3 regions of the Aliamphritea hakodatensis genome follow, and region 1 is predicted to be linked to each of the others. Evidence: predicted binding sites of a transcription regulator. Region 1 holds the regulator's gene; each other region holds the start of a gene.
The links. Region 1 encodes LexA, which represses DNA repair genes until DNA is damaged. Its sites were predicted from a motif close to TACTGTNTANNTANACAGTA; they were not measured.

Region 1 (6,308 bases):
ATTACCGCCTTTGTTTTCAATCCATTCTGCCATGGTCGCATCAACGGGGTCATCCGGCACACTGAACGGCAGCTTGGTGATGATAACCTCCGTCAGGTACTTCCCTGGCAGATCAACCCCCTCAGTGAAGGAGGCCAAACCAAAAATAATACTGCCCTCACCGTCATCAATACGGCTGCGATGACGCTTCAGTATTTCATTTTTACTGTAATCACCCTGTGACAGCACACTATTGTTGAGCTTTTCGTCCAGCGAGGCAAGCACTGTGCGCATTTGGCGCCAGGAAGTAAATAACACCAGCGTAGCCGCTTTACTGTCGAGCTCACTGTTCAGGAAGTCACACACCGCCTGGGTATGTGCGTCCGGATCACTGGCCTCGGCATTCATCGCCGGGATATAAAGCTCAGCCGCATTATAATGATCAAACGGGCTCAGCAAACTATGACTCGGGGTGTCAGGCGGCAGCCCCAGATCATCAAGCACCCGGTCAAATCGCCCCAGTGCTGTCAGGGTCGCGGATGTAACAACAGCAGCAAAACAGTTTTGCCACAAATGCTGTTGCAGCATATGCGCAGCAGACACCGGTGCACTGTGAAATTCAAAATCCTGACCGATACCCGACTCTACCAGATTGACCCAGCGGGCTGTGGGGCTTTCTTTCAGCTCATCAGCCCGGAAAAAACTTTTCGACAGACCGGTAATGGACTGAAAGCGCGACACCATAAGCCCAAGCCTCGGATACCACTGCTCAGCCAGTTGTTTATCAATGTCACCCACCTCACCGTCCAGCGCCTCACGGAAAAGGTCCAGTAACATTTCATGACGGGTTAACAGCCGGGCAGCCAGATGCTCAGAATCTTTGAACATCAGCCTTAACTCTTCAGGGACTTCACCACCGGCAAAGCGGTAACGGTCACGTATCCGGCCATTTTCAGCATTGACCATCAGCGGCTTCACCAGCTCATGGATCTGTTCAAGCAGAATTTTTAAATCTTCGCCAGGACGTAACGTTTGCTCAACATACTGAGACATCACACCCGGATGACCGAGCTGTTCCAGCATCTGAGCATGTTGCTTGGGAAGGGTATTGAGCCAGCGCGACGATGACTTGATCCGCAAACTGAACGCAAAATGATTACTGGCCTTGGGCGCCAGATGATGCCCCTCATCGAAAATATATATCGCTTCACCGGGATCAGGCAGGATAGCCCCGCCCCCCAGAGAGAGATCCGCCAGAACAATATCGTGATTAGCAATCACGCATTCAACCTGATCCAGATCCCGCCGTGCCTTAAAAAAGCTGCAGGCACTGAAGTTGGTACAGCGGCGGTTAGTACACTGTAAATGGTCACTGGTTAAGGGTCCCCAGCGGGCATCTTCGATCTCTTCGGTAAGATTATCCCGGTCACCGTCCCAGCGGCCCGACGCGTACTCATTAAGCAGGTGCTTGTAAAAAGTCTCCGTTTCCGGGTCCAGCCGCATCGCCTGTTCATCTTCATACAGTGCGATCTGACCGGTTGAAGCACTTGAATCCAGGTGTTGCTCAACCTTGTTAATACAAAGATAGCGGCCCCGCCCTTTTGCAAGGGTAAAACTCATCGACAATTCAGTATGTTCAAGTACTTCAGGCAAATCTTTGTGCAGTAACTGTTCCTGAAGGGCCACGGTGGCGGTAGACAGAATAATCTTCTTCTTTAAAGCCTTGGCAACCGGAATTGCCGCCAGCAAATAGCCGATCGTTTTGCCCGTCCCGGTTCCCGCCTCTACAACACAGACGTGATTTTCCCCCAGGCGCTGAGCTTTATCGTCAACAGGGATATTACCAATGACTTTAGCCACTTCTGCGATCATCCGCTTCTGACCGGCACGGGCTTTTAAGCCACGGCTGGCTAAAAACTTACTGTAAGCAGTCTGTATCTGTTTTTTAAGATCGTCGGTCAGCACGTCAATCAATCCGTCTGTATGAATGGCGGCCATTCTATCAATAACACTGGATATATAAACATAAAAAATGTTTACAAAAGCAAAATACTGTATATAGTTACAGGCACTGGATAAAAACACAGAGATCATCATGAAACTAACACAACGACAAACCGATGTTCTTGAATGTATAAAACATTACATTGCAACCACCGGCTATCCGCCAACCCGTGCAGACATTGCCCGGGAACTGGGGTTTAAATCTGCTAATGCTGCAGAAGAACACCTCAAGGCGCTGGCGCGTAAAGGCGCAATCGAAATGATACCTGGCACATCACGGGGTATCCGTATTCCCGACCTTGAACAGGAAGCTGCAGGCCTGCCTGTCGTCGGACAGGTCGCCGCAGGTAACCCGATACTGGCTCAGCAACACGTTGAAGACCGCTGCACCATTGCTGCAGACTTCTTTCACCCGCCAGCGGACTATCTCCTGCGGGTACGGGGCACCAGCATGAAGAATGTTGGCATTATGGACGGTGACCTGCTTGCCGTACATCAGTGCAAACAGGCAAAAAACGGAGAAATCGTTGTCGCCCGTATCGAAGATGACGTTACCGTTAAACGCTTCAGAAAAGATGGCAACTTAGTGTACCTGATTGCTGAAAACGAAGAATTTGACCCGATTGTGATCAACCTGGAAGAACAGGAATTGTCTATTGAAGGCCTTGGCGTAGGCGTGATTAGAAGAGGATAACGACATGATGCAGGCAGAACTGGTAACTCAACCCACTCAGAACGCGAATATTCCCCTGATTCGCCCTTCTGACAGCATGTTAACTGAACAGGTATCTCAGCCGATGCCCGCTCTTGCTGGCAAAATCACTGAAATTGTTATGCAAAACAATGATTTTGATCAGTTAACGATGTTACTGCCTTTGCTTGCTCAGTTAAGCCGCGACGATCGCTGGTTTGCCTGGATTGCACCGCCAAGCAGCCTGCCCAAAGCACTGCTTTCGGCTGCCGGCATTGATCTTAACAAGATCATGCTGTTACAACCCGACGCCAGCCACACAACTTATGATCTGGCATGCCAGGCCCTGAAAGCAGGCACCTGCCACGCGGTAATCACCTGGCCCGGAATGCTCAGCAATGAGCAACTAAACGGCCTGGAAAATGCAGCTGAACACGGCGCCAGCCACGGCATTGTGATCCGGGACCGCATAGCCTCATAAAACAGTTTTTATCCGCCATAAAAAAAGCGCCCTGTGGCGCTTTTTTTATGATCGTTAACTGCTCAGTGCAAAACCGGCGGTTTCTCATCTTCCGCACTTTTAAGCTCCTGTGCTTCAGCAGCCTTATTCTGTATTTCTGCAGCCATGTGAATGCCGGCACTCAGCATCACCTTCGCCACATCAAGATGCTGATCCTGCAGGCGCTTTTTCATATCATCCGAGAAGCTGACCCGCATCACAGGCACATCATCGGACTCCATTTCACGCAGTACAACTTCACCACTCTCAAGCTCAACAATTTCCAGAAACAACTCAGCCATCAATAAAACTCTATCTTAAAAAATGAATTACCATTCCTGAGATACAGCGCGTAAGCGCTGTATAACTGAAGACAATGCTTCCAGCCACAATGTGAGACTGGATTGCCGGTCATCATCAGTCAGCATCGTTAAACTGATCTCAGAATGATGCACTACACCGGTTTCATGACTGTCTCCACCCAAAGCAGAAAGCTGTACAAATGTCCGTTGCATCTGCGCCAGCCAGGAGGCGATTTCTGTTTCAAGCATCGCCAGCTCCTGCAGTTCCGGTGATACAAAGTCCGCAGAACATCCTTCAAGTAAGACAACAGCACTGCCTGTATCAGCTGATAACGGGACATTCTGGGCCTCTGCCAATTCACGCAGAAATGACCGGTAAGCCTGTATCAGATGAAATACAACAGACTCATACTGTGCCTGCCGCGCAGGCTCTGACTCACCGTCAGCCAGCGCGCTATATTGCTGCAACTGCAGTTTTGCAAAATACAGTCGCTGATTTGTCAGACTCAAACCACTCAGAGACATACAGGTACCTGCCAAAAAAAAGAAATACTACACATCAATGGCCACAGCAAAAGCCGTGGCCATCAACCCTAAGTGTAGACCCTTACTTCTTAGCTTTCGCTTTAGCCTTTGGCTTTGCCTTCGCGGCTTCAACTACCCAGCTATTACCCTGATAAAAAGCCCGCCAGCCCGTCGCCTTACCCTCTACTTCAGTCATCACATACTGCTCTTTGGTTTTCCGGCTGTAACGGACAATACTCGGGTTACCCTCATCATCCTGAACCGGTGCACTGAACAGGAAGCTGTACTTCGGATCAATTTCTTTCTGGTGCGGCAACAACTCACTGATCTTTGGCGCGCGGGTTTCCCGTTTCCGCGGGAACTGGCTGGCAGCCAGGAACAAACCGGACGCGCCGTCACGCAATACGTAGGTGTCCTCAACCTTGTCACAGGCCAGCTCAGGCATAGGTACCGGGTCCATCTTCGGCGGTGCAGCTTCACCACTCTTCAGCAGTTTACGGGTATTTTTACAGCCCTCAGCGGTACAGCCAAAGAACTTACCGAACCGACCGGTTTTCAGCTGCATTTCCGCGCCACATTTATCACAGTCGATAACCGGGCCGTCATAGCCTTTAATCTTGTAGCTGCCTTTTTCGACCTCAAAGCCACTGCAATCCGGGTTATTGCCGCAGATATGCAATTTACGCTGCTCATCAATCAGATAGCTGTCCATTGCCGTATCACAAATCTTGCAACGGTGTTTATTAATCAGAATGCGGGATTCTTCTTCATCATCACCGTCAACACTGACGACTTCATCGCCGTGAATCAGATTCATTGTCGACTTACAGCGCTCTTTTGGTGGCAGCGCATAGCCGGAACAGCCTAAAAAGACCCCGGTAGTACCTGTCCGGATCATCATTTCACGGCCGCAGGTCGTACACGGAATATCAGTTGCAGTCGGCGAGTTAGGCCGCATGCCGCCTTCAGGTTGCTGAGCAATTTCCAAACGGTTTACAAAACCGTTGTAAAACTGATTCAGCAATACCTTCCAATCCGCTTCGCCACTGGCAATATCATCCAGCGCTTCTTCCATACGGGCTGTGAAACTGTAATCCATCAGATCAGTAAAGTTCTCTACCAGCCGCTCAGTAACAATGTCACCCATCTTCTGGGCATAAAAACGACGATTCTGTGACTCAACGTAACCACGGTCCTGTATGGTCGAAATAATAGGCACATAGGTCGATGGGCGGCCAATACCGCGCTTCTCAAGTTCTTTCACCAGCGACGCTTCAGTATATCGTGGCGAGGGTTTAGTGAAGTGCTGTTTGGGTTCAATCTTTTCCAGCTTCAGGGTGTCACCCTGCTGTACGTCCGGCAAAATAATATCGTCATCTGCTTTTGCTTTTGACAGCACCCGGGTATAGCCGTCAAAGCGCAGGATCCGGCCCTTTGTAGACAGTTCAAACTCACCGGCCTTAACCGTAATGCGTGTACTGGTGTACAGCGCAGGCATCATCTGACATGCAATAAACTGACGACGGATAAGCTCATAGAGGCGCTCAGCATCCCGCTCCATGCTTTTCAGGGATGTAGCCTCAACCGTCACATCCGAAGGACGAATCGCTTCGTGTGCTTCCTGCGCGCCTTCTTTACTGCTATAACGGTTCGGTGCCTCAGGTAAATACTTATCACCGTAGCTGTCCTGAATATAATCCCGGCAGGCAGCAACAGCCTCAGTACTCAGATTGGTCGAGTCCGTACGCATATAAGTGATGTAGCCCGCCTCATAGAGTCGCTGAGCCATCATCATGGTTTTCTTTACACCAAAATTCAGCCGCGTACTCGCCGCCTGCTGTAATGTCGAAGTGATAAACGGTGCAGAAGGTTTACTGCTGGTTGGCCGGTCCTGACGCTGAGCAACTTCCAGCGGTGACTGGCCGATCAGCGCCTTATACTGATCGCTCTCTGTCTCACTGGTCGGCCGGTAAGCTTTGTCCTGATATTTATTAACCTGCAGACGCAGGGCCTCTTTCGCCCCGGAACTTGCATCAAGATGCATCTCCCAGAACTCTTCCGGAATAAAACTGCGGATTTCCTGCTCGCGCTCAACCACCAGGCGCACTACCACCGACTGTACACGTCCGGCAGACAGACCACGGGCAACCTTCTCCCACAGCAGTGGCGAGACCATATACCCCACAACCCGGTCCAGAAAACGCCGCGCCTGCTGAGCATTTACCCGGCTCATATCCAGCTCGCTTGGCTGCTTAAACGCTTCCTGAATGGATTTTTTGGTAATCTCGTTAAATACCACCCGGCGGTA
Region 2 (6,308 bases), 760 kb from region 1:
TCCATGCGGCCTCCGAACGACAGGCGAAAAAAAACCCCGCCGGGGCGAGGTTTTAAAATTAGTTGTTGGGCAACTATCCCAACTTAGAAATCAGAATATGCATTTTGTATCGAAAAAACAACACATTTATGTTTTTTATACAGTCTGTGCAAACATACAGTTAACTAAGGAGATGTATGTCGTGCTAACAAACTTTGAAAACGCTCTATAGATGCGTATGCAGTATTAAATTTTTCTTCCGACATATCTTCATATTTTTCATTCAAAATCTCTTCCTTGTCAATAATGGACGTGATCCTTAAGTGCGAAAGCAATCCATGAACCTTTCGAACCTGCTTTAACATTTGCTGAAATTCTGGTGCTAACTCCGGATGATATAATCCAATAAGCATTTCTGCTTCTTTAATTGGCGGCAACCCTCTTGATGAATTGTCCTTAGACTTCTCTTGTTTTCTGAATTCAACACCGTTGTGTTCACACGCCGCCTGATGGAATAACTCATCAATATCACTGGTGGCTTCAACTAGCTGCGATGATATCTCAGCACATAAGATATAAATTCGCTCAACCCTGTTTCGCTGACGAACATCTCTAGCCAGCCTCTCTTCCTTCTTTTTACCGTACGCTGTAACAGCAAGTGCACCACTGAATCCTATTATTGCTCCAACAAAAGGTCCAAACAAAGGGATCCACTGTGAAGTAGTGTTAACTGATTCTACAGGCATACTTACTTCTCAGGCACGTCAAAATCAACAATGATCAGAACGCCCTTAGCGGTGTCATATAAAACTAACAGGGCATATACAAAAACAGCAGTTAATACTGAGTGAATTAATAATTCGGAGTTAGGAAGCTTACTAACAACCAATGAATCTTGGAGAATTAAAACACTAACAGCAACTGCAATTAAACCTATCTGCTCTTTAACTGATAACAACATCTGGCTTCTGGTATTTAAAAAATAATTTCGCGAATCTTGTTTCCCGCTCTTATCTATCAAATCTCTAATTTTCGTTAATACAATCCCCATTGTTGCAGCGTTTACAGCAAGCAGGGCTACCAGAATAGTAATTAAGTTAGCTTTAAAAAAACTAGATAGGAAGTCAGAAGATAACCAAGAACCAGCGATTTCAACGAGGAACCCAATTGATAACGAAATCAAAGATGTTTTAGCAACTTCAGATATCATTTAAAAATTTCCTGTAAAGCTTCAATGGCCTGTTCAGCAGAACCTTCTATATCTAAGTCATCTACAGAAACTTCTGTGATTGTTTCAGAAGTATGGTGTGTTTTTGATATACCAGCAAGCTTAATACGTATATTGCCCCCCCCTTCACTGGCGTAATCAACTAAACCCTTCATTAATGGCTCAGACTGCTCTAGCTTCAAGCTTGCGTCGGAGTCAGATTCAATTTTGAGGCTGGTTTTTACTGAGTTAGTTGCTTTTGCGAAGGCTTTCAAATCATCTGGAAGAGTCTTTGAAATACTCGCCATATTAGCAGTCACAATTTCAAATTCGATAGAATGAACTTCCTCACCTTGCTTCTGCAGCATGCTAAGCAATCGCCAGAACTTCTTGCTTTCAAACTTTGGCTCATACAATGACGTTAAGTGATAACCCTGCATTGTATGCTTTAAGCTTTCAAATAAATGATTTATGACTGTGCCTGTGTTAACAAATGCGCTAGTTCTTTTTTGAACAGCAATCATCTGAATATCTGGGTGGTTATTAACTACAACGTAAACCGACGGCCAATTTTCTATTTCATCTTTCTTAAACTGCTTTGTTTCTACATTTACCTTTCTTTTTTTTGCCAGTTTAAGAAGATAGATATCACCAACGGAAGTTATAATTTTAATCTCAACATCTTTCTTCTTACCTGGACTATCAGATACATTCGATAGAGCTATATTAAAAAATTCGTTTTTCCTTTCAATAAGCTCATTGATTGTGTTAGCTCCATTCAACAGGCTGGTCTGAAGAAACCTGTCAATAGGTAAAAGCTGATAACGATATAGCTGAAATGTAATATCTAGGGAGGCCATAAAATCTCGATAATCCTTATCAATAAAAGCCTAAACATGCATACATCACATATAGGCAGCAGCAATATTGACCCATTTGAGCAAAGATTTCCACAACATATGCATTAAGTCACTATTTGAGAATCAATCATCAACCGACTCGACGCTATATACAAACATCCTACTCTGTTACTCCACCAGATCAGACACATACACCTTAGCCACATCCAGACTCTTCAGAACATACTACGGCTCACATAAAGCACCGCGGCAATGCGCTCGTATGCGTTAAAAGCCTTGCCGGCAATTGGATCTGGCCGGTTCTTAAACATCACTTATGCAATCAATACCCGATAATGCTTGAAATTTTTCTTCAGCAAACTGCCCACCATCCGGTAGAGCTATTACGTGACAAAATTTTTCGGTTTTTGAACGTCATGCCAGCCTGATAAATCATCAATCCGTCACCGTTATTACTTCCTAATGCATTAACACTTGACCCTTGGTATATCACTCAGCCTGGTGGTGTACTGAGGGGAAAGAAACTGCCTGCGCATGGCGAACTTCTGGCGGATGCCCTGCCCGGCGATGTGGGCGGTGTCACGGCCGTATTTCACGTTGATAGCATCCATGCAGGCCATCAGTTCGGGGTTGTCTGCAGAGGGTGTGAAGAGGTCGTGCTGAAAGGCGGCTTTCTCGCTGAGGTCTATAAGACCCACGCCGCAGCGATAGAACGGTACTCCCGGGCGATAGATAGCTTGCACCGCTTGCCGGCAGGCATTGGCGATGACGGTGGTATCCTGTGTCGGTACCGCAAAGCGATGGGTGATGTATTTCCGATAATAGCCGCGGGCATCGTGCGGGGAGCTGGTGGCAAAGATAATCGCCGTACCTGCCAGGCTGTTCTGCCGGCGCAGTTTAGCTGCGGCAATGCCGGCGTGCTGAGTCAGCGCCTGTAACAGATCAGCCGGGGTGAATATCCGTTGCCCAAAACTACGAATACTGTAAATCTCTTTCTTCGGCGCCCGTACATCATCCCAGCCAAGCTTAGCAATGCCACTCAACTCATACACCGTACCTTCCACCAGCACGGAAAAATTCTTCCGGATCCAGCCCGGGTTGGCGTTGGCCAGCTTCCATACCGTATCAACCCCCAGCGCCTGTAGTCGTCTGGCCAGACGGCTACCAATGCCCCAAACGTCTGTCAGTTCCATGTTTTGAAGCACATACCGACGGCTTGTTTCATCATCGATCACCGCCACGCCCCGATAGCCCGGTATACGTTTAGCTGCATGGTTAGCCGCTTTAGCCAACGTCAGGGTTGGGCCTATGCCCACGCCTATGGGTAAACGTACTTCCTGCCAAACGGCCCTGCGAATGGCCCAGGCATGCTTAAACCAGCCTTCAGGCGGCATCCAGCCCTGGTAATCATGAAACACTTCATCAATGGAATAGATATGGCTGTTTGGCGCATACCGGGAACACACATCCATCATCCGCTGGCTGATATCCGCGTACAGCTCATAGTTACTGGACCGGATCACCGCCCCAGCTCGCTCAAGATCTTCCTTTACCTTAAAGTACGGCACAAACTTCTTATCGATGCCCAGACGCTTAGCGATATGACACGCTGCACAGATGCAGCCATCATTATTGGTTAGCACCACCACAGGTTTATCACGAATCGAAGGATCAAAGATCTTCTCACAGCTGGCATACATGCTGTTGGCATCACAGAGCGCGTACATCAGATACTCTTCACCAGCGGCCGGTGCAAGCGGATGGAGCGGATCACCACCCCTTCAATCTGAAAATCATCCCCTTCACGGATATGATACGGCGCCCTGCCCGGCGCCGCCGACAGCAGCATAGCCCGGCGCTTGTCGATCTTCTTACAAACAAACACGCCATTGAGGTTGGCAACAACGACGTCCTGGTCTTTCACTTTCTCGAACCGTGAGATCACCAGTAAATCACCGGAGAAGATCCCTTCTCCTACCATGGACTCCCCCTCGGCATAGCCAAGGTAGGTAGCAGACGGATGATCGATGAGCAGCTCATCCAGATTCAGGGCAGATTGTGTGTACTCAGCAGCCGGCGACTCAAAACCGCTGATGCCGGCCTGTGCCGGTATGGGAATAAAACGAAGCATAGAACAAACCTTATACTGTACATAAATACAGTATAAGCAAGAAAACGTGCTTCAGCTACTGAAACACGTTAACAATGGAGAGCAACAGACAGAGCCTATTGTTTACATTCTTAAAAGTTTGGCCGACAACCCATAGAAATTAATACCTGCCTGGTGGATTCTCTAATACTTTCATGTTGATCTCTCATCAGTTCAGCGTCGTTAAGCAGATCAAGTCCTGATCTTCGCGAAATCTTTTCGCAATCAGGATTATCATTTTTATACATTTGGCTGCTTCGGCTGGGTTGGGCTCTGTTGGGTTTCCGAACCGCAACACTCCTCTTCGGCTGGCTGGCTATCACCGTTTTATACTTAACATAGCTATCCGCAATAGCCTGAACTATTTTCACCGACGGATGCATATTGCCATCCTCAAACCGGATGCTATTGACTTCACTCAGAAGGTCAGTCTTACCGAGGTTGATAGATTCATGCGCATAGTTCGATATATTCAATAAACTTTGATAAGGCTGATATCGGTTACCGGAGTAACCATGGTTAAACGATTGAAACCCTGACTCAAAACGTTTAATTAAATCAGCACCAATCCCGCTTACAGATTTAATACCGGATGAAGTTAACATCTTTGATAATGGATTCCCCTTCCTCAAGCCGTTTAGCTGAAGTGAAGAGTTTTTTGCAAAATCTAATCGCTGAGCCCATCCACCTTGCCCGTTAATCAACCCCCAGGCTGTTTTAGCTAGCGCTATTTGTTTTTGTCTTTTTAAATATTGATTCCTGACATGATTAATCGCTGCTACATCGGAATTATGTTTAGACACATAGCTAACTGCCATTTTTTTTGCTGATGGCTGATAACTTTTAAATATAACCTTTCTAGGTTGGTTGAAAACTCTTTTCGACTGATTAGCAAGCGTGTTTTGGCTTCTCACCGATTTCTTATATGCTCTAACCTGCCTATGGCATTCATTTTCTTCACGCATTGATCTGACGAAAATATCATTCCCTTCTTTACAGACACCACTATGCCATTCGCTAAATGCTGTCGACTGCCTAGGTGTAGGACGAGTAGCATAAAATCTTCGGCGCGCTTCCCTTGCTTTATCATAAATAGACTTACTTATGGCTCGAAGCCTTTTGGCATGATCCGAGCATTCTTGTCGATCTTTAGGATCAATAGGCGCTGCGGGTACGTAGCGTGCATGCGTCGTATCTACAATAGATAATTGGATGATCAATGCACAGAACAGCGACGCTCTCGACAAATGATTCATCTCAGCCCCCTATCCATACGACAATCCCTTTGTCTGTCAGGGGTACATGATAAAACGTCTCCATTGCTTTACATTTCTTTGAAGTACTATGATCTATAACAGTTTGTGGCGCACAGATTAACTCAGTCCTTTCAAAGTTTTTAAAATGCGTACTGTGTAAAAATGTGGCCTCACCATTCATACCAATCTTACTTGTATGCAATCTACACCTGTTTTTATCAACGCCCCACCAGCCACCGACCTTATAATTACGTAGATTCGCAACCGCGTAAAAAACCTTCTTTTTTTTACTTACATTGCAAACATAAAAAGAGCGCTTTCCCCTGCCAGACCTTAAGTAGTTTATTGTTTCGCGATAATTTAGTGGTTTTGTAACGGTTTTATTAAAAGACACCAACGCCTTTTTAGTCATGCCGCCGGCTATACCATCCGGTTTACCAACCTTATAACCAGCAATCAGTAACTCCCTTTGAAGTTCAAGCGTCAGCTCTTTGCGTTGTGCTTTTAAGTATTTAGCAATTTCTTGTTGGTTAAGCTGTGCCGCCAAAGCATCCAGCGGTAGATCCCCCTTAATGTTTTTCTCTATTGGGGCCCCATGCCTGACCAGCAACTTAACCATGTCCATGTTTCCGTTTGCTATGGCAATTGTCATAGGGCTTTCACCACGTACTGTCATGTGATGAACGGGTCTGGAGTTATATTTACTCAGAATCAAAACGGCTGCTTTTAGCTGATTTGAGTTAACGGCATGGAAAAAAGGCGTCCAGGCTTTATCATCAGTCATGGCAGAGACATTTCGCTTCTTCATAAAACCAAGTAAAGCCCCTATATCGCCTGTTTTGGCCGCGACGAAAGCA
Region 3 (6,308 bases), 2.0 Mb from region 1:
CCGGCCAGTATGGTGGTTGGATATGCATATTCACGGAATATTAAGGCCATGTTCCCTTTGCCGTCATTCAGTTTCAGTACATATATTTTTGCCTGATTAACCACAGAAAAGAAAGGGGTTAAGGCAAAAAAACTACGACTAATGGCTGATAAGGGAAAATGTGTATAAAACAGCCGGCAGATGTGCCGGCTGTCAGGGGCTGATCAGAGAGGTTGCAGATTGGCGTAACCGACAACCAGCCATTTTGTGCCTTCGTAGTCGAAGTTAATCTGGACCCGGGCTTTTGGCCCCTGGCCTTCATAATTAACGACCACGCCGTCACCGAAGATCGGATGGGAAACCCGCTGGCCAAGTACGATGGACGGTACATCCTGACCGGCCTGTGCCTGCGCATATGAGGGTTGCTGCGGTGCCCGCTGAGCTGTCACCGGGCGGCGAATGCTGGCATTCAGGCGCACTTCCTGCAGATGTTCTTCCGGGATCTCGCGGATGAAACGGGACGGGCGGTTAAAGGTTTCGTTGCCGTGCAAGCGGCGGGATTCCGCGTATGTCAGATACAGCTGCTGCATGGCCCGGGTAATGCCGACGTAGCAAAGCCGGCGTTCTTCTTCCAGGCGGCCGGGTTCTTCAATTGACATATTGTGCGGGAACAGGCCTTCTTCCATACCTGCCAGAAACACCAGCGGAAACTCCAGGCCCTTTGCGGAGTGAAGGGTCATCAGCTGTACGCTGTCCTGATGTTCATCAGCCTGGGTATCACCGGCATCCAGAGCGGCCTGGTCAAGGAAGGCAGATAACGGCGTGGCGTTAACGTTTTCTTCTTTATCAGGTTCCCAGGTGGAAAGGTACTGACGCGCTGCGCTGACCAGTTCTTCAAGGTTTTCGACCCGCGCCTGTCCTTTCTCACCCTTTTCTTTCAGGTGATGCTCAATCAGACCGGAATACTGCACTACGTGTTCTGTCTGTTCGTTCAGTTCGGCATGCTGGGTGTTCTGGTCAAGGTCGTTGATCAGATCAATAAAGGCCTGCAGGGCGTTGGCAGCCCGGGCAGAGAGTTTATTAAGTTCCACCACTTCATTGGCAGCACGCCACATGGAGACGCCTTCTGTCCGGGCGTGCAGACGGACTTCTTCAATGGTTTTGCCGCCAATACCCCGTGTAGGCACGTTAATGACCCGCTCCATGGCGGTGTCATCTTCACGGTTGCCCAGCAGGCGCATGTAGGCAAGGGCGTTTTTGATTTCGAGCCGGTCATAGAAACGCTGGCCCCCGTAGATACGGTATGGCATACCAGCACGGATCAGAGCTTCCTCAAGCACCCGTGACTGGGCATTGGAGCGGTACAGAATGGCTGATTCATTGCGCAGGTTGCCGTCCCGCACCCAGCTTTCAATCTGATCGACGATGAAGCGTGACTCGTCCTGCTCATTGAAGGCGGCGTAAACGGAGATGGGTTCGCCATCGGTGCCCTCGGTCCACAGTTCTTTACCCAGACGTCCCTGGTTATTGACGATAACGGCGTTGGCAGCGCTGAGGATATTCCGGGTGGAACGGTAGTTCTGTTCCAGACGCACTACGGTCGTGTCGTTGTAGTCGTCTTTAAAGCGCTGGATATTCTCGATTTTAGCGCCACGCCAGCCGTAAATGGATTGGTCGTCATCGCCGACGGCCATCAGTTTTTCCGGCTGGGGCTGGCGCGGGTCCATTTCGCTGCACAGCAGTTTCAGCCAGGCATACTGGATGGTGTTGGTGTCCTGAAATTCGTCCACCAGAATATAGCGGAAGCGGTCCTGATAGTGCTTCAGCAGGGAAGGGTTGCGGTCACGCAGTAATTCCAGTGACCGCAGGATCAGTTCACCAAAGTCCACCATGCCGCCACGTTCACAGGCTTCTTCATAGGCGCTGTACATGGTGACCATCATCTGCGCATAGGGATCACCGCCGGGGTCAATATGGGCGGCGCGCAGGCCATCATCTTTCTGAGCGTTGATGTACCACTGGAACTGCTTGGCCGGCCAGCGGCTGTCATCCAGATTCATTTCTTTGCTGAGCCGTTTGACCAGGCGTAACTGATCGTCAGAGTCCATGATCTGGAAGTTTTCAGTCAGGCCCGCATCGCGCCAGTGTGCCCGCAGAATCCGGTGCGCCAGTCCGTGGAAGGTGCCTACCCACATACCACTGGGGTTCAGGCCCATCAGTTCTTCGATCCGGCCGCGCATTTCTTTGGCTGCTTTGTTGGTAAAGGTCACCGCCATAATCGAATAGGGTGACAGGCCTTCTGTCTGAATCAGCCAGGCGATCCGGTGAACCAGTACCCGGGTTTTGCCTGAGCCTGCACCGGCCAGAACCAGCAGGTTACCAAGTGGCGCGGAAACTGCGTCGCGCTGCGCTTCGTTGAGTGAGTCAAGCAGGTGAGATACGTCCATAAGTGCCCGGGTCTGTGCTGATGCAGAATTTGCTGTATAAATAATCAGTAGCGGATTATAGCAGACCCATGAACGGGTGCGAGTGTTATCTGAACAGCCGGTACAAAAGAAAGGCAGAAAGAAAAAAAGCATTCAATCGTCACTGAATGCTTTCTTGAAATGTAGTCTGTCCGGCTTTGCCTCCTTTACCTGCCTTACAGATTTCCGGCCGTTGGCCAGTGCTATTCCCTTTGCTTAAAAGTGCGTCCCTGAATCCCGGTGGTTCATCATGAGCCTTGCGGGGTGGTCGGTGCTCCTGCTGACCCTGTGCTGCTTATCCCTGCAGCCTGATCTTCCCTGTTTAACGGTAACGTCCTGTTTGCCGTGAACACGTCCCTGGTTCATTAAGGCTGCTTCCTGCAACCGCTGGCCTCCATGGCCTCTTTTCTGCCTGAGCTGATGACCGGAATGTCCTTTACTCCGGCCGGATCTGTCATTGAGTGGCGCTTTCCGTGTGCCTGACAGATCACGGTGTTCCCTTCAGCAGGTGATCATCCTGTTCGCCTGACTGTTTCGGGCTCCGAGCTTCCTGCTCATGTAAACAACTCTTATTTAAATAACAGTGTTTGTTTGATTTCTGCATCCTGCAGTTGTCGGCTTCCTTAGCCTTTTGTCTGCTCTGGCAGATATTTCCGGAGTGTCCTTTACTCCGGCTGATCTGTCTTAACCGGTGCTGTCCCTGCACCAGACAGGTCTTTGTGCTTCCTTTCAGTGGGTAATCGTCCTGATCACCGGGGCATCCTGCCCTTGTTATTTAATTATTGAGATTTGCGTGTCAGAAGATATAGGAATAATTCCTAAAAGGTTTTTTTGTTTGAATTTTCTGGCGTTTAAATTTTGTTGGATGGGTAAAAAATTGATGCAGATCAATGTTTCAGACGGGCGCGTCATGTATTTAGAAATGACGGTTTTATTCATTTTTTGTTCATTTTTGCAGCGCCGGGCGTTTGACCACCGGGGAGATAAGCAATACGTTTATGTGCTGCTAAAGGGGGGCAGTTGTCAGTGAGGGATGAGTCGGAGAGAGGGCCGTTAAGCGTTTTTGCCGGGCTGGCGCGCAGGGTTTCAGACGTGCCGCCCCGGCGTCGGGGGGCACTCTTGAGTAACAGGCGTTCTGTTACCGTTTTCTGCTCTTCCTGCGACGGGGTTCAGCGCGCATATCGGTTATCTGGAACTCGATTTTTTTCTGCTCCATATCCACACGGGCTACGGTGACCTGAACAGTGTCGCCAATTGAATAGTGGTTGTGATTCCGTTCACCTGTCAGGCGTTGCCTGGTCTCGTCAAAATGATAAAAATCGGTGTTGAGTGTACTGATATGTACCAGGCCTTCGATTTTTATATCATCCAGTTCGATGAATAAGCCAAACGCTGTCACCGTGGTAACCGTGCCGGTAAAGGCCGTACCGGTAGTGTCTTTCATGTAGTCACATTTAAGCCAGGCATCGACGTCCCAGCTGGCTTTGTCTGCCCGGCGGGATTGTTGTGAGCAGTTCGCTGCCAGCGTGTGCATGCTTTCTTTGCTGTACGGATAGCTGACTGACGGGTCCAGTGGCTCAGCACTTTTTACCCGGTGAACAGGATCACTGCCGATGCCGGTTAGCCGCTTCAGGGCCCGGCGCATTGTGCCGCCGCTTTCCTGCCGGCGGATCACTGAGCGGATTGCCCGGTGTACCAGCAGATCAGGATAGCGACGGATCGGTGAAGTGAAGTGCGCATAAGCCGGGTAAGCTAAGCCGAAATGACCGTTGTTGTCGGCGCTGTATTCTGCCTGGCTGAGTGACCGTAACATCATCGACTGAACGGCGCCGGCATCCGGGCGCGCTTCAAGGCTGCTGAGCAGGTGGTCATAGTGAGCCGGGGTTGGTTTGTTGCCGCCGGCCAGTGTCAGGCCTTTATCCGTGAGGAAGCTTCTTAAATTTTTAAGCTTCTTCTCCTGCGGACCGTGATGGTTGCGGTAAAGGGCGGGCAGCTGTGTTTTTTCCAGAAAGCGTGCGGTGGCAACGTTTGCACATAACATACATTCTTCGATCAGTTTGTGGGCGTCGTTGCGCCGGACCGGAAGAATCTGGTCTACCTTGCGATCAGTGTTGAACCGGAATGTTACTTCCTGGGTGTCAAAGTCGATTGCGCCACGTGTATCCCGTGCCTGCTTCAGGGCGCCGTAGAGTTGGTGTAGCGCCTGTATATGGGGTAACAGCGCAGCGTGTTTGTCACGCATACGCCGGCCCAGCCCTGATGCCGGTGCGGTTAACAGGGCGTTGACCTGGTTATAGGTCAGCCTTGCGTGGGAGTGAATGATCGCTTCTGAAAACTGATAGCCGGTCATCACGCCCCGGGCGCTGATATTCATTTCACACGCCAGTACCAGACGGTCGGCGTTCGGATTCAGGGAGCACAGCCCGTTGGACAGTGCTTCTGGCAGCATCGGAACGACATGGCCCGGGAAGTACACAGAGGTGCCACGCTTTCCGGCTTCCTGATCCAGGACGCTGTCCGGGGTGACATAGTGTGAGACATCCGCAATGGCAACCCAGAGTTTCCAGCTGCCACCGGACTGTGATTCGCAATAAACCGCGTCGTCAAAATCTCTGGCATCTTCGCCATCGATCGTTACAAAGGGCAGAGCCCTCAGGTCGGCGCGATGCTGTTTGTCGGCTTCCGCCACGGTATCGCCCAGTGATCGTGCCGCCTGCAAAACGGCTTCCGGCCATTCAAAAGGAATGTCGTGCTCGCGAATTGCAATTTCGATTTCCATTCCCGGCGCCATCGCATCACCCAGTACTTCAGTCACCCTGCCATATGCGTTGTACTGATTGCAGGGGTAATCGGTAATAGTGACAACCACGTACTGGCCTGTTTTAGCGCCCAGCAGCTGGTTTTCGTCGATATCAATTTCGTGGGCGATACGGCCGTTTTCAGGCCTGATGAAGTAACCGCCGTTTTCCATTTTCAGTTGTCCGACGACCCGGGAGGTATTGCGTTCAGTGACCTTAACCAGAGACGCTTTTTGTCGCCCGCGGTGGTCTGTGCCTGTGATGCGAACCTGTGCCAGGTCCCCGTCGAACAGTTTCAGCATATCCTGCTTGCTCAGCAGCAGGTCATCACCCTCAGTGTCTGTTGCCAGAAAGCCGAAGCCTTCGCGGTGTCCGATCACCCGGCCGGTAATCAGATCTTCATCCCTTAACGGGCTGTAACCTTTACGGTGGTGATAGCTAACCTGACCATCACGTTCCATTGCCCGTAAGCGGCGGCGCAGTGCTTCATGTTCTTCCTTTGCGGATAAACTGAGCAGGGCTGCCAGTTGCTTTCGGTCAAGCGGAGCACCGTGTTGTGTAAGTGTGCCGAGAATAAAATCCCGGTCAGGAATAGGGTGACTGTACTTCTGACTGTCGGTTGGGGAAATTGCAGTGTTTGAATTGGCCATGATCAAAATGTCTCTCAGGATATATAGCCAAAAGTAATGCAATTTTAAGTTGGAAATATGATGTGTCGGTACAGATCAGATATAACAATGGCAAGACATACTGGCTGGTCGTACTCAGTGAGCTGAGTTACTTAAATAGTGTGTTATTCAGGGGCATTATTCAATGGGTAGCGTGGCCCTGAAACTTAAGTTATGGAACTTACACGCTGACTGTACTCAGGCTCAGGCGCCGGCATTTCTTAATGCAGGCACCGGAGCTGAAAGGTTCGTGGCAAATCAGATTGCGACGATGTTTTCTGCCTGTGGACCTTTCTGACCCTGAGTCACTGTAAATTCAACGGTCTGGCCTTCAGTCAGGGTTTTAAAGCCTGAGCTGACGATCGAGCTGAAGTGCGCGAAAACGTCCGGGCCAGACT

Region 2: PCI15_RS12175 (S24 family peptidase) is a predicted target of LexA. The motif match lies at 4,191-4,210, and genes of this name have one in related genera.
Region 3: uvrD (DNA helicase II) is a predicted target of LexA. The motif match lies at 2,457-2,476, and genes of this name have one in related genera.

What each region holds. Positions count from the first base shown of each region.
Region 1 is NZ_AP025281.1:1,895,278-1,901,585, reverse strand. Features, by position in the region: gene dinG (ATP-dependent DNA helicase DinG) at 1-1,977, opposite strand, end outside; gene lexA (transcriptional repressor LexA) at 2,075-2,677, shown strand; gene PCI15_RS08650 (cell division inhibitor SulA) at 2,682-3,155, shown strand; gene PCI15_RS08645 (hypothetical protein) at 3,218-3,475, opposite strand; gene PCI15_RS08640 (DUF6586 family protein) at 3,503-4,000, opposite strand; gene topA (type I DNA topoisomerase) at 4,083-6,308, opposite strand, start outside.
Region 2 is NZ_AP025281.1:2,653,267-2,659,574, forward strand. Features, by position in the region: gene PCI15_RS12150 (hypothetical protein) at 1-5, opposite strand, end outside; gene PCI15_RS12155 (hypothetical protein) at 165-725, opposite strand; gene PCI15_RS12160 (hypothetical protein) at 728-1,189, opposite strand; gene PCI15_RS12165 (hypothetical protein) at 1,186-2,046, opposite strand; gene PCI15_RS12170 (Y-family DNA polymerase) at 2,514-3,773, opposite strand; gene PCI15_RS12175 (S24 family peptidase) at 3,773-4,177, opposite strand; gene PCI15_RS12180 (hypothetical protein) at 4,288-5,451, opposite strand; gene PCI15_RS12185 (ankyrin repeat domain-containing protein) at 5,453-6,308, opposite strand, start outside.
Region 3 is NZ_AP025281.1:5,065,957-5,072,264, reverse strand. Features, by position in the region: gene PCI15_RS23020 (GGDEF domain-containing protein) at 1-50, opposite strand, end outside; gene uvrD (DNA helicase II) at 204-2,426, opposite strand; gene rnr (ribonuclease R) at 3,583-5,892, opposite strand; gene PCI15_RS23005 (cold-shock protein) at 6,169-6,308, opposite strand, start outside.